DNA from 4 places in the Duganella kummerowiae genome. Region 4 is predicted to be linked to each of the others. Evidence: predicted binding sites of a transcription regulator. Region 4 holds the regulator's gene; each other region holds the start of a gene.
The links. Region 4 encodes FNR, which switches genes on or off when oxygen is low (the NO sensors DNR and NnrR bind a similar motif). Its sites were predicted from a motif close to TTGATNNNNATCAA; they were not measured.

Region 1: a site for FNR is predicted at 1,011-1,024, ahead of ACLB1G_RS00325 (XrtA system polysaccharide chain length determinant). Genes of this name have one in related genera too.
Region 2: a site for FNR is predicted at 2,300-2,313, ahead of ACLB1G_RS15310 (universal stress protein). Genes of this name have one in related genera too.
Region 3: a site for FNR is predicted at 2,251-2,264, ahead of ACLB1G_RS13580 (glycine-rich domain-containing protein). Genes of this name have one in related genera too.

Annotation. Positions count from the first base shown of each region.
Region 1 is NZ_JBKFEH010000001.1:70,163-73,773, reverse strand. Features, by position in the region: gene ACLB1G_RS00335 (N-acyl amino acid synthase FeeM domain-containing protein) at 1-243, opposite strand, end outside; gene ACLB1G_RS00330 (XrtA/PEP-CTERM system exopolysaccharide export protein) at 354-953, opposite strand; gene ACLB1G_RS00325 (XrtA system polysaccharide chain length determinant) at 1,105-2,631, shown strand; gene ACLB1G_RS00320 (XrtA-associated tyrosine autokinase) at 2,649-3,416, shown strand; gene ACLB1G_RS00315 (TIGR03016 family PEP-CTERM system-associated outer membrane protein) at 3,400-3,611, shown strand, end outside.
Region 2 is NZ_JBKFEH010000010.1:372,621-376,231, reverse strand. Features, by position in the region: gene ACLB1G_RS15320 (chemotaxis protein CheA) at 1-1,146, opposite strand, end outside; gene ACLB1G_RS15315 (protein phosphatase CheZ) at 1,146-1,982, opposite strand; gene ACLB1G_RS15310 (universal stress protein) at 2,385-2,852, shown strand; gene ACLB1G_RS15305 (response regulator) at 2,849-3,493, shown strand.
Region 3 is NZ_JBKFEH010000009.1:575,561-579,171, reverse strand. Features, by position in the region: gene ACLB1G_RS13590 (glutamine--tRNA ligase/YqeY domain fusion protein) at 1-152, shown strand, start outside; gene ACLB1G_RS13585 (CHASE domain-containing protein) at 327-2,156, shown strand; gene ACLB1G_RS13580 (glycine-rich domain-containing protein) at 2,351-3,082, shown strand; gene ACLB1G_RS13575 (hypothetical protein) at 3,170-3,364, shown strand; gene ACLB1G_RS13570 (hypothetical protein) at 3,439-3,611, opposite strand, start outside.
Region 4 is NZ_JBKFEH010000008.1:719,836-723,446, forward strand. Features, by position in the region: gene ccoG (cytochrome c oxidase accessory protein CcoG) at 1-292, shown strand, start outside; gene ACLB1G_RS11050 (FixH family protein) at 303-824, shown strand; gene fnr (fumarate/nitrate reduction transcriptional regulator Fnr) at 940-1,698, opposite strand; gene ACLB1G_RS11060 (response regulator) at 1,884-3,611, shown strand, end outside.

The sequences.
Region 1 (3,611 bases), on a different contig from region 4:
AAACAGGGTGATGCGGTTCATGGGGTGGGGCGCGGCCGCGTCCACCGCGTAGCCGCGCCAGCTGTACATCTTGCGCAGCAGCAGGCTGGCCGCCTCGCGTCGGCCTGCGGAATTGGCCATGCGGATGAAGAAGGTCTGGCGGTCGATTTCGTGTTCCAGGGTGGCGGGCGCGCCCTCCCCCAGCACGAGGTCGCGCAGCGCTGGGGCCGCTTCGAAGGAAATGATGGCGTCGTCGGTATGCACGGTAGTATCCTTTCAGGTCCACGGCCCCAGCCGTATGGCGCAAACGGGGCTCATGCTCATCTGACCTTCCGTGCAAGATAAAAGTTCCGTGCGAATAGCAAGAATCTGTGTCAGAACCAGCTTTCGGGTATCACCAGCACATCGCCGGGCAGCACCGCCACGTTGGCCGAGATGTCGCCGTCGCGCAGCAAGTCCTGCAGGCGCACGCGCAGCGCGCGGCGTTCGCCGTCCACCGTGCGTACGATGGTGGCCTTGTTTCCTGCCGCAAAGTCGGTGACGCCGCCAACGGCGATCAGCACATCCATCAGCGACATGCCCTGGCGGTAAGACAGTGCCTGCGGCCGCGCGGCCTGGCCGATGACGCGGATCTGCTGTTCGTACTGGCCCACAAAGCTGGTCACGATCACGGTCACCAGCGGCTGCTGTATGTATTTCGCCAGGGCCAGCTCGAGGTCGCGCGCCAGCGCGGTCGGGGTCTTGCCGGCCGCCTGCAAGTCTTCCACCAGCGGGGCGCTGATCCTGCCGTCGGGCCGCACCGGCACGCTCAGCGACACATCGGCGTTGCGCCACACATTGATGCTGATGACATCGCCGGCCGCGATGCGGTAGTCGGCCTGCGGCGGCGCCGCCACCTCGCCCGCCGGCGGCAGGCGCTGGGCGCAGCCGCCGGCCAGGATGGCCGCCAGCGCGGCCGTGCAAATACGTTTCATGATGCCTCCCCTTTACTGGACCGGATTCCATGATTCAGAAAAGCAGCATGGGCTTGCTTGATCTGGCTCAAGCAGCAGGCAGGTTCAGCAAAATGGCAAAATCACCCGCCCTATAATTTGAACTCCCTCACGCCCATCCAGGGAGTATTCCATGCAGGACATCGTCAGCCAGCTATTGGCCAGCTTGCAGGGCATCTGGAAGTACCGCTGGCAAGCGCTGGCCGTGGCCTGGCTGGTAGCAGTGGCGGGCTGGGCCAAGGTCGCCAGCCTGCCGGACGACTACCAGGCCATGGCGCGCGTGTTTGTCGACACCCAAAGCATACTCAAGCCGTTGATGTCCGGCATGACCACCCTGCCCAACGTGGAACAGCAGGTCTCCATCATGAGCCGCACCCTGCTCAGCCGCCCCAATGTCGAGCGCGTGACGCGCATGGTGGACCTGGACCTGAAGGCGCGCAGCGCGCGCGAACGCCAGGAGCAGCTGGACGAGCTGATGAGCAAGATCAAGATCGCCGGCACCGGCAGCTACGACATCTACACCATCACCTACAACCACAGCAACCCGCGTCTGGCACGCGACGTGGTGCAATCGCTGCTGACCATCTTTGTCGAGGGCAGCTTCAAGGACAAGAAGGGCGACAGCCAGAAAGCCGTGCAATTCATCGAGGACCAGATCAATTCCTACGAGGAAAAACTGGTCGCAGCCGAGAACACTGTCAAGGACTTCAAGCTGCGCCACAACGGCGTGCTGCCGCGCCAGGGCCTGGAATACGGCGCCCAGCTGCAGATGTCGGCGGATGCCCTGGCCGCGGCGCAGCTGGAATTGCTGGAGGCGGAGCAGGCGCGCAAGGCCATCCAGGGCCAGATCAGCGGCGACGAACCGGTGCTGGACGCCGCCCTGGCGCCATCGGCCGGCGGCGATCCCGAGCTGGAGGCGCGTATCACGGCCTTGAACAAAAGCCTGGATACGCTGCGCCTGCAATACACGGAGCTGCATCCGGACATCGTCGCGGCCAGGCGCCTGCTGGCCCAGCTGGAGCAGCGCAGGGAAGAGCTCGCCAAGCGCCAGCCCGCTGGCGATCCCGGCAGGAACTACAGCCCCATGCTGCAACAGCTCAAGGTGGCCGCGACCGAGGCCGACGCCAAGGTGGCCGCGATCCGCGCCCGGGTGCGGGAATACGGAGCCCGCCACGCCCGCCTGCAGGCGCAGAGCAACGCCGTGCCGGAAGTCGAATCGCAGCTGGCCCAACTGAACCGCGATTACCAGGTCAACAAGGACAACTATGAAAAGCTGATCGCGCGGCGCGAGGCGGCCCGTATGTCGGGCGACCTCAGTTCGACCACCGAGATGATGACGTTTAAGATCATCGATCCGCCCGCCGTGCCCGCCACCCCGGCCGGGCCGCGCCGCGCCCTGCTCTACAGCGTGGTGCTGGCCGGGGCGCTGCTGGCCGGCGCCGCGGCGGCCCTGGTGGCCAGCCAAATCCGTCCCACCTTCCTCACCCTGGCCGACCTGCGCAGCGCGACCGGCCTGCCGGTGCTGGGCACGGTGTCCATGAACTGGACCGACGCCGAGCGCCGCAAGCGCCGGCGGGCACAGTACTGGTTCGGCGCCGCCCTGTCCTGCCTGGTCCTGGGCTATGGCGGAGTGATGGCCGCCGCCTGGCTCTCTTACTAGCTAACCTGGAGCGCGACATGGAACAGCAGGCCCTGCAATCCCTGGTGCACGGCGCCGCCAGCCGGCGCCAGATCGACATCGACCTGGCCCGCCTGGCACAGCTGGGCATGGTCACCAGGGATGCCGGCCGCACCCCGGTGGCCGAGGATTTCCGCATCATCAAGCGGCCGTTGCTGCGCCTGGCGCGCGGCGCAAAAGGAGAGGCGCCACTACGGCACGGCAACCTGATCGTCGTCACCAGCGCCCTGCCGGGCGAGGGCAAGACCTATTGCGCCGTCAACCTGGCCATGAGCATCGCCATGGAAATGGATATCACGGTGCTGCTGGTGGACGCCGATGTGGCGCGCCCCTCCGTCTTGAAAGTGCTGGGCTTGCCGCCACTGCCGGGACTGATGGACGTGCTGCTGCAGCGCGAGCTGGACCTGGCCGACGTCATCCTCAAGACCAATATCGCCCAGCTCAGCGTGCTGCCATCCGGGCGGGCCCACCGCAACGCCACCGAGCTGCTGGCCAGCGGCGGCATGAGCCGGCTCCTGGACGAGATCGCCGAGCGCTATGCCGACCGCATCGTCATCTTCGATTCGCCGCCGCTGCTGATGACCACCGAGGCTGGCGTGCTGGCGGCCCAGATGGGCCAGATCGTCATGGTGGTGGAGGCCGGCACCACCACCCAGCACGCGGTGCGCGAAGCGCTGCGCCACATCGAGCACAACACCCACATCAACCTGATTTACAACAAGACCCGTACCTTCCCCGGCGGCGAATACTATGGCTATTACGATTAGCAGCCCGGCCGGCGGCCGCTGGATGGCGCTGGCGGCGCTGCTGCTGCCTGCCGCCACGCGCGCCGCCGACTGGAGCGTAGCGCCCAGCGTGCGGCTACGCGAGAGTTACACGGACAACGCCGACCTGGCCGCGTCGGCGCAGGCCCATGGCGAAGTCATCACGGAGCTGACGCCGGCCCTGCTGGTGAGCGCGGC
Region 2 (3,611 bases), on a different contig from region 4:
CTTGGCGCGCTCTTCCGGCGTTTCCACGCCATGGTCCAGCGAATTGCGCAGCATGTGCACCAGCGGGTCGTACAGCGAATCGACCACCACGCGGTCGACCTCGGTCTCCGCGCCTTCGATGTTCAGTTCGACTTCCTTGCCCAGGTCCTTGGCCAGCTCGCGCACCAGGCGCGGGAATTTCTGGAACAAGCGGCCGACCGGCTGCATGCGGGTGGCCAGGGTGGCGCGCTGCAGTTCGGTCGAGTAGCGCGAGGCGCGCTCCAGGGTTTCCGACAGGGTCGCCATCAGGGTCTGGGCCTGGCCCTCGAACTTGAACTGCATCAGGCGTTCCAGCAGCACGGCGGCCTGGTTGGCGGCCTGCACCGACTCGCCGGCCACTTCCAGCAGGGCGTCCAGCTTGACGGCGTCGATACGGATGCTCTCTTCCTTGGCGGGCGGAGTGTGCGGGCGGGCTTCCTCGCGTTTTTCGGCGCTCTCGCGGCGGGCCGGGGCCGGAGCGGGCGCGGCTGCGGCGGCTGCGGCCACGTCGGCCAGGGTGGCGGGGGCCGGCGCTGCAGCGGCCGGCGCCGGGCTGGGCACGGCGGCGATGGCGGGACGGGTATAGCTGCCGGCCGGCATCACGGCTTCGTACATGCCTTCCCAATCCAGGCCGCCGGCCGCGGTGGCGGCGGGGGCCGGAGCCACGGCAGGCGCGGCGGCCACGGGCGCCGGCGTCGGAGCGGCGGCGGGCGCAGGCGCAGCGGCCGGCTTGGCGGCGCCCTGCTTGCCCTCGATAGCGTCGGTCAGGATGGCTTCCAGGTCGCCCGGCATGGCCGGCAGGCTGTCCGGCTCGGCGCCGTTGTTCAGCTCGTTGAGCTGGTCGGCCACGAAGCTGGACGCCTGCAGCGCGGCGTCGATCGCCAGCGGCGTCACCGGGGCAGTGCCGTTGCGCAGGGCGTCAAACAGGTTTTCCGTCAGGTGGCAGGCGGCCACCAGCGCGGGCAAGCCCATGAAGCCGGCCCCGCCCTTGATGGTGTGGAAGGAGCGGAACACCGCGTTCAGGGTTTCCTTGTTGTCGGGGTCGCGTTCGAGGCGCAACAGGTGCTCCTCGACATTGACCGCCAGATCCATCGCCTCGACGACGAAGTCCTTCAGCATATCGTCCATTAGAACCCCAGATCGGCAAGAAGGTCATCGACGCTATCCTGGCTCAGGGCCGCCGTGGGCACGGACGGGCCCTGCATCAGGGGCGCTTCTTTCTGCGCCAGCTTCTCGCGCACGGCCGAGGGCGCATTGTCGCGCAGCAGCTGGGCCAGTTCCGATTCCACGGTCTTGGTGATGGCCACCACCTTCTTGATCAGCTGGCCGGTGATGTCCTGGAAGTCCTGCGCCATCATGATTTCCAGCAGGCGCGCCTTTTCAGCCTCGGTGGCTTCGGACACGGCAATGGCGAAGGCTTGCGAATCGCCCGCCAGCTTCTTGAATTCCTCCAGGCTGAGCTTGCCCGCGAACAGGTCGGCCCAGCGGTTTTCCATGTCCTTGGACTGCTTGGACAGCACGTCCTGGGCCGGCATGCCGTCGTCCAGGGTGTTGAGCACCTTGTTGGCGGCCTGCTCGGTCAGCGAAGCCACGTATTCCAGCCGGTCCTGGGCGTCGACGATTTGCGAGGAAGCCTCGGTCAAAGCCTTGTCGTAGCCCAGTTCGCGCAGCGAGTCGTGCAACAGGCGCACGATACCGCCCAGGCGTTCGAACATGGCCTTGCCTTCGCCTTCGCCTTCGCCGCCGCTTTCCTCGGTGATAGCCGGCGCGGGCGCGGGCGCCGCTACCGGCGCGGGCGCGGGAGCCGGTGCGGCGGCGCTGGCGGCCACCTGCTCGAACAGGCTTTCCAGGTCATCCTCCGCGGCGGCGGGCGCCGGTGCAGGCGCTGGAGCGGGCGCGGCCGTCTTGCTCTGCGCAGACACTTCCTCAAATAATGCGTCGAAATCATCAGCGGCGTTGGTCATAATCCGTGCTTCTCCATGTTTGTAAAATTGCTGCCCTGCACCGGTGCCCACCACCCCGGGGTGATGACTTCCGGCAATATATTCCGCTTACGCGAGTGTAGCAGGGCCTCGCCCGGTTGTTCAATCTCCGCGACGGGAAAGGTGCACACCGCCCCTGCCAGAGGGCCGGCGCCACGCGATACTGTTGTATTTGCAGATACTAACATCGCTTCCCCTGCCAAAGTGCGGCGTCCGCCACAAAAGTAGTGCTTTGGTGCAAAAAAACGCCGTCCAAAGTACGGACTGGACATCGCCGGACAGGGAAATTCGCAGTGCGATTGATAAATATCAAGTGTTTCCATACCAGCAATAATGCAAATCCGGACTACAATGGAGCGAGGCCACGTCCGCGAGGAGACCGTCATGTACCGCAAGATCCTGATCACCACCGACGGCTCGGCCGTCTCCAGCAAGACCGCCTGCGCCGGGGTCGCCTTTGCCCAGCAGATGGGCGCCGAGGTGCTGGCCCTGTTTGTCGCGCCAGGCTACCAGTACCCGATTTACGTGGAAATCATCCCGCCCAGCTATCCCAGCGAGAAGGAATACACGGCCGCCATGCGCCGCGCCGGCCAGGAGCATACACAGGACATCATCGAATCCTGCGCCCGCCGCGGCGTGCCGTGCGAGGCCCTGACCACTTTCGCCGACAGCACCGCGGCCGAGATCGTCAAGGTGGCCGCGGAGCACGGCTGCGACCTGATTTTCATGGGTTCCCACGGACGCAGCGGCTGGGGCCAGCTGTTGCTGGGCAGCGTCACCAGCAAGGTGCTGCAGCACGCCCGCATCCCGGTGCTGGTGCACCGCCTGATCCAGGAGCCCAGCCCCCCATGATACGCATAGTCATCGCCGACGATCACACCATCATGCGCGAAGGCCTCAAGCGCATCCTCGACGGCGCGCCCGACATCGACATCGTGGGCGAGGCCATCGACGGCTTCGAGGTGCTGAGCCACGTGCGCAACGGCGGTTTCGACCTGCTGCTGCTGGACCTGTCCATGCCCGGCCGCAGCGGGGTCGACCTGATCCGCCAGGTCAGGAGCGAGGCGCCCAAGCTGGCCATCCTCATCCTCACCATGCACGAGGAGGAGCAGTACGCCGTGCGCGCCATCCGCGCCGGGGCCCAGGGCTACCTGACCAAGGAAAGCGCCGGCACCCAGCTGGTGGGCGCGATCCGCAAGGTGGCCTCGGGCCGGCCCTACATCAGCACCGAGGTGGCGGAGCAGCTGGCCCTGAACATCATGATGCCCAACGAGAGCCTGCTGCACAAGCAGCTGTCGGACCGCGAGTTCGAAGTGTTTTCGCTGCTGGTGGCAGGCAAGTCCATCACGGAAATCGCCAACAGCCTGCACCTGAGCGTCAAGACCGTCAGCACCCACAAGACCCGCATCATGCAGAAGATGGGCATGGGATCGCTGTCCGAAATGGTCCAGTATGCCGTGGCGCACCGCCTGCTGTCCCCTTTCAAGAACTGATTCCGGCCCCACCCCTAGGAAGAATCCTACACGAGCAAGCTGGCTCCTAGGGCATATTCAGCCATTGCTGATATCTATCTCCCCCCCTAGTTGGCATACTGAAACCATGCATGGCGAA
Region 3 (3,611 bases), on a different contig from region 4:
ACCTGGAGCCTGGCATGGCCGCCGCCGCGCCCGACCAGCGCTTCCAGTTCGAGCGCCACGGCTATTTCGTGGCCGACCGGGTCGACAGCCAGCCCGGCAAGCCGTTGTTCAACCGCATCGTCACGCTCAAGGATAGCTGGGTCGCCAAGTAAGCCCTGCGCATCCCGCACCAAGCCGGCCCCGTGGCCGGCTTTTTTGTGCGCGGGCTTGCTGCAAACGCACAATTCGTCCTGAACAGAGTATCAAATATGCAAATTTTCTTGACTTAAATCGATAAGGTTTTTATATTCAAAAAAACACAACTTAACTTCTTGACAAGGCACGCCATGGCCGTCCCGCTGGTGCACAAGTTGCTGCAGTCGCGGCCCCAGCTGGCCTTGTGGGCCGGCGTGCTGCTGTCACTGGGCGTGGGCGGAGTGCTATACGTGGCGACGGTGCAATCGGTCGAGCACGATGCGCGCGACCGCTTCGAACAGCAGGCGCAAAATGTGCAATACAGCATAGCATCGCGCATCAATGCCTATACCGACGTACTGCGCGGCGCTGCCAGCTTCTTCCAGGCCAGCGACGGCGTCAGCCGCGCTTCCTTCCACCGCTATGTGCAAGGCCTGGCGCTGGCCGAGCACTTCCCCGCCCTGGATAACATCAATTATGCCGAACACGTGACGGAAGCCGAGCGCGATGCGTTCGAACGGGCCGCGCGCGACAGCGCGGAGCCGCACCGCGACGGCCATGCCGGCTTCCACATTTTCCCGCCCGGGCGGCGCGCCGAGTACGCCGTCATCACCCTGATCGAACCGCTGGCGCCATTCCGCGACCGCATCGGGCTGGACATCGCGGCCCGCCCGCACGTGGCCAGGGTCACGGCGCAGGCACGCGACAGCGGCGGCGTGGCCACCTCCGGCCTGCCGATCGATATCCTGCACGGGGCCGGGCTGGCCATGCGCCTGCCGGTCTACCGCAGGGACGCGCCGCTGCACGATGTGGCGCAGCGCCGCGCCGCCTACCTGGGTTCCGTCGGCATCGGCTTTTCCGTGCCGCGCCTGATCGACGGCGCGCTGGAACAGATGCCCACCCATAACGTGCGCCTGACCCTGTACGACAGCGGCGTGCCCGGTGAACCCGGCGGCGGCGAACGCCTGCTATTCGACAGCGCCGGCGGGCGCGCGTCCAGTCCGGCCCGGCCGGCCGCGCAGTTCGTCGCGGTGCTGCCGCTGGACTTCAACGGCCGCCAATGGCGGGCCCGCTTCAGCGCCGGCAAGGATGAATGGACCAGCCGCTTCGACGACTACCTGCCCTGGCTGGCCATGCTGGCCGGATTCGTTGCCACCCTGCTGTTCTACCTGCTGTTCCACTCGCTGTCCTCGTCGCGCCTGCGCGCCATCAAGATGGCCAAGGCCATGACCAAGGAACTGCGCGACAGCCAGGCCAAGCTGCAGCTGTCGCACCACAAGCTGCGCCGCCTGGCGGCCCACGCCGACCAGATCAAGGAACAGGAGCGCAAGCGCATCGCCCGCGAAATCCACGACGACCTGGGCCAGAACCTGCTGGTGCTGCGCATCGAGGCCGACCTGCTGGCCACCCGCACCCGCCACCGCCACCCGCGCCTGCATGCGCGCGCCTGCGCCAACCTGGCCCAGATCGACAGCACCATCCGCAGCGTGCGCGCCATCATCAACGACCTGCGCCCCACCGTGCTGGACCTGGGCCTGGGCGCGGCGGTGGAATGGCAGATCGCCCAGTTCCGCCAGCGCTCGGGCATCGCCTGCGAGCTGGCCGGGCACGAGCAGGATATCCGGGTCGACGAACACTGCGCCATCGCCCTGTTCCGGGTGCTGCAGGAGTCGCTGAGCAACATACTCCAGCATGCGCGCGCCAGCATGGTGCGGGTCGAGCTGGGCCAGCACGGCGGCAAGGTGTGCATGACCATCAGCGACAACGGCATCGGCCTGCGCGACAGCGCGCGCAACAAGAAAGGCTCGTTCGGCCTGGTCGGCATGGCAGAGCGCATCAGCCTGCTGGGCGGGGTGTGCTCCATCACCGGCACCCCGAACGCCGGCACGGTGGTGTCGGTGTCGGTCCCGCTGCAGCGGCCGTCCGTGCTGTCGCATGCGGACATCCAGGCCGACTGGCAGGCCATGCACGACCCGGCTTGAAACACGTTTCGGCACGTGCGCAACACTAGCGTGACGCTAGCGTTGCGCACCGCCAGAGGGAGATCCAGGGCACTGAAAATTTCCGGAATGAAGATTGATAAAAATCAAGTATCGCTGCCCCTTGCAAATCCAGAATCCATTGAGCTTGTTCTTTTTCAACCCAGATGTACCCCCCAACAGCAAAGGAGATCGCCATGAACGCCCACGCCATGCAAGCCATTGCCGCCCTCGACCTGGAGCCGATCAAGGTCAAGCTGATGCACCAGGAGTCCGGAGAAGGATGGACCCTGGAACATGCCAACGCGGTGGAATCCGAATACCGCCGCTTCCTCTACCTGATGCACGAGTTCCCCACCGAGCAGACCGCCCCGCTGATGGACGTGGACACCTTCTGGCACTACCACATCCTGGACACCATGAAGTACGCGGCCGATTGCGAAGCCGTGTTCGGCTACTTCCTGCACCACTTCCCCTACATCGGCCTGCGCGGCGGGGATGACGAGGCGGCCCACCAGCGCGTGGGCCTGCGCATGCAGGAGCTGTACGAGCAAACCTTCCAGGAGCCCTATCGCGCGCCCGGCGCCGCCAGCGCCTACTCCGGCAGCCCGGGTGCGGTGGGGGCCGCGCTGGCCTACTCGGGCAGTCCGGGCAAGACTGCCTACTCCGGCAGCCCCGGCATCACGGCGCAGGCCGCCTACTCGGGCAGCCCGGGGCTGGTAGCCTATTCCGGCAGCCCCGGCAAGGTGGCGTATTCGGGCAGCCCTGGCAAGGCCCAGACCGCCTACTCCGGCAGCCCCGGCGTGACAGCCCAGACCGCCTATTCCGGCAGCCCGGGCGCGGCGGCCGCGGTGCAGGCGGCGGCCGCCATCGCCCAGGCCCGGCTATCGGGCTTCTACAGCGAGCGCCCGCGCCTGGCCGCCAACTGAGGCTGGCGCGCCACGCGGCGGCGCATGGCGCGCGCAAGCGGGCAAAACGGTGGCATACTGGGCATGGACCACATTGAGGAGCACATCATGGCCATCAATTCCGTCACCTCCAGCGCCAACTCCGCCGTGCCCCAGGCCACGTCGGTACGCCAGGCCGAAGCCACCCAGGAAGCCAGGCGCCCCGAGCCGCCGCCAGCGCCCGTGCAGCAGGTGCAAGCCACGCCATCCTCGGTCAACGACCGCGGCGAACGCATCGGCACCACCATCAGCACCACGGCCTGACCTGGCAGCGTGCACAAACGACAACGGCGCGAACCAGTTCGCGCCGTTGTCGTTTTATTGCCCTGAGCTTGGCCTCAGGCAGCCATCATCTCGCGCAGTTCGCGGATGCTGAAGTCGCTGATCTCGTGCATGCGGATCAGGATGGTGGCGCCGATCGGCAGGGTGTTGTGGCGGATCTTGCTGATGACCGGCGGCGCCACTTCCAGGGCGCGCGACAGGGCCGCATCGTTTTTCAGTTGCAGCTTCT
Region 4 (3,611 bases):
CCGCGAAGTCGAGGACGGCATGATAGAGAACGTGTACAGGCTGCAGATCATGAACACCAGCGAGCAGGCCCACACCTACCGCATCCGCGTCAGCGGCGTGCCCACCCTGGCCCAGGTGACGGCCGACACCGTGACCGTGGGCGCCACCGAAACCCTGGCCCATCCGATCCGCCTGCGCACCGCGCACGGCGCCGGCCAGCCGGGGTCCAACAAGATCGATATCGAACTGACCGCCGTGGACGATCCATCCCTGCATGTGAAGGAACATGCGGTGTTCATGGTGCCGCGCTGAAGGAGTGATGATGCAAGCCGCAATCCCGAGTCCGAATCCTGCGCCCTGGTGGCGCCACCGCTGGCCCTGGCTGCTGATGGCCGGCCCCTTCATCGTGGCCGTGGCCGCCAGCTACACGGGCTGGCTGGCCTACCAGGGCCAGGATGCGCTGGTGGTGGGCGACTACTACAAGCAGGGCAAGGCCATCAACCAGGACCTGCGGCGCGACCGCGCGGCAGCCGGCCTGGGACTGGCCATGGAAGTGGAATACGATCCCTCGACCAGCGAGCTGCGCGGGCGCATCAGCAGCCGCAGCCAGGCCACCCGGCCGGCCGCCGTGCTGCTGCACCTGTCGCACGCGACCCTGCCGGAAAAGGATATCCGCCTCATGCTCAAGCCCGACGCGGACGGCGCCTTCCACGTGGCGCTGCCCATGCTGGAGCGCAGCCGCTGGGTGGTGCTGGCGGAAGGAGAACAGCGCGACTGGCGCCTGGCCGGCGCCTGGCAGTGGCCGGCGCAGCGTTCGGTGACGCTAAGGGCCGACGCGGAGTAGGTTTTGAACCTGTTTCAAAATCAGGGCCAGGCGCTGGCCAAGGCCGGGGCGGCGAAGACAGTGCGCCTGCACGGCGAGGAGCTGCAACGACGCCATGTTCGGTTTGAAACAGGTTCTATGCGCAGGTCTCGGTGCCGGCCGTGATGGCCTTGAGGGTAGGCAGGTTGAGCAGCTCGATCTCGCGGTTGCTGACCCGCACCAAGCCCTCTTTCTTGAACCTGGACAGCAAACGGCTGATGCTCTCTATGGTCAAGCCCAGGTAGTTGCCGATTTCCTCGCGCGACATGCGCAGCTGGAAGGTGTGCGGCGAATAGCCGCGCGCCTCGTAGCGCGAGGACAGGTTGACCAGGAAGGCGGCAAAGCGCTGGGTGGCCTGCATATTCCCCAGCAACAGCATGACACTTTGCTCGCGCGTGATTTCCTGGCTCATCATGCGATGGAAATGGCGCAGCAGGGTGGGCATGTCGGCCAGCAGCTGCTGCAGACTGCCGAACGGGATTTCGCACACCTCGCTGTCCTCCAGCGCAATGGCGTTGCATAAATGGCGGTCGGCGCTGATGGCGTCCATGCCCAGCAGCTCGCCGGCCATCTGGAAGCCGGTGATCTGCTCCAGCCCCTCCTGGTTGACCTGGTAGGTCTTGAAATGTCCCAGCCGCACCGCATACAGGTTGGCGAAGCCGTCGCCGATACGGAACAGGGTGCCGCCGCGCGCCACCTTGCGGCGGCGGCCGATGATCTGGTCCAGGCGGTCCATGTCGGCCGTGTCCAGGCCCATGGGCAGGCACAGCTGGTGCATGCTGCAGGTGGCGCAGCGCGCGCGCAGCGCATCGATCGAGGTGGCGGGCAGGGTCAGGGGGGGAAGTTCGCGTATCATCCAGGCAGTGTAGCGCATCCGCCCCCATTTGGTGCGATTTCGCACTGAACCATTCAGGTATCCGAGGCTGTGCGACAACGCCCACAGTGCAGTGCCTGCTCCTTGCCAATCCCGCCCATTGCGGGGAAAATCCCTAGCAATATGGCAATTCCTCCGATCGCCCCGACCCCGCTTGCAAGGAAGACATGAAGCCTCTCGGCATCAAAGCCAAGGTCGCGCTGGCCACCAGCATTACCTCCATCCTGATGATCGCCCTCGTTACCGTGGTGCAAATGCAACGGATGCAGGACGACTTCACGCGGGTGCTGTTCGCCCAGCAGACGGCGCTGATCAACCGCACTGCCGAGGAGCTGGACGACAAGCTGCTGATGCTGCTCGACATCATCGCGGTCTCGGCCCGCAACCAGCCGCTGGCCATCGCTGCCGATCCCGAGCGCCTGCGCGACTACTACCGCGACCGCGCCGTGCTGGCCCTGTTCGACGACCTGCTGGTGCTCAACCCGGCCGGCGACGTGATCGCCGATCTGCCGGTGGTGCCGGGCCGCACCCAGGTCAACGCGTCCGACCGCGCCTATTTCAAGAAGGTCATGCAAACCCGCAAGCCCATGATCACCGAACCGGTGATCGGCAAGACCAACAAGCAGCCCATCGTGCAGATGATCGCACCGGTGCTGGACGACAACGGCGAAGTGCGCTGCCTGCTGATGGGCGTACTGCGCCTCTACAAGGACAACCTGCTGGGCCATTTGCGCACCGCCAAGGTGGGCCGCAGCGGCTACTACTTCGCCCTGACCCGCGGCCAGCCCTCGCTGTACGTGCTGCATCCGGACACCAGCCGCCTGCTGCAGCCGCGCCAGCCCAACGCCAATCCGGCCACCACGCGCGCCCTGGATGACGGCTTCGAGGGTTCCATGCTGGGCACCACCAGCAACGGCACCCGCGCCCTGAACAGCTACAAGCAGCTGCAAGCGGTGGACTGGCTGCTGGCCGCCTCGCTGCCCATGGAGGAAGCGTTCGAGCCCTTCAACGGCGTGCTGTACCGCCTGCTGGCCTGGAGCGCCGCGGCCTCGCTGCTGTCGGCCGCCGTGATCGGCTGGCTGACGCTGCGCCTGATGGCGCCGCTGGTGCGCCTGCGCGACGCCATTGCCGTGCTGCGCAGCGACGCCCGCCGCTTCACGCCGCTGCCAGTGCGGACCGAGGACGAGGTCGGCCAGCTGACGGCCGCCTTCAACAGCCTGATGCACGAGCGCCTGTCGGCCGACGCCCGCCTGCAAAGCCTGATCGAGTTCGCCCCCAACGCCATCGTGGTGGTGGGCGTGGACGGCCGCATCGAAACCTTCAACCGCCAGGCCGAGCGCTATTTCGGCTATCAACGCGAGGAAGTGCTGGGCCAGCCGCTGGAAGTACTGGTGCCGGAGCGCCTGCGCAGCCTGCACCAGCGCCACCGCACCCAGTTCTTCGCCGAGCGCCTCAGCGCCGAACCGTCGCGCATGGGGCCGGGCCAGGATTTATATGGCCTGCGGCGCGACGGCAGCGAATTCCCGATCGAGGTCAACCTCAGCGCGGTGCGCACCGACCAGGGCACCAAGGTACTGGCCGTGGTGTCCGACATCACCGAACGGCACCGCCTGCGGCTGGAGCTGGAGGCGCGCGCCGTCGAGCTGGAGCAGGAGCGCGACCGCGCCGAGGCCGCCAACCGCGCCAAGAGCGAGTTCGTGGCCAACATGAGCCACGAAATCCGCACGCCCATGAACGCCGTGCTGGGCATGGTCTACCTGCTGGGCAATACCGACCTCAGCGCGCAGCAACGCAAGTACCTGAGCATGGTGCGGGTCTCGGGCCAGTCGCTGCTGGGCATCCTCAACGACGTGCTGGACTTCTCCAAGATCGAGGCGCGCCACATGGAACTGTCG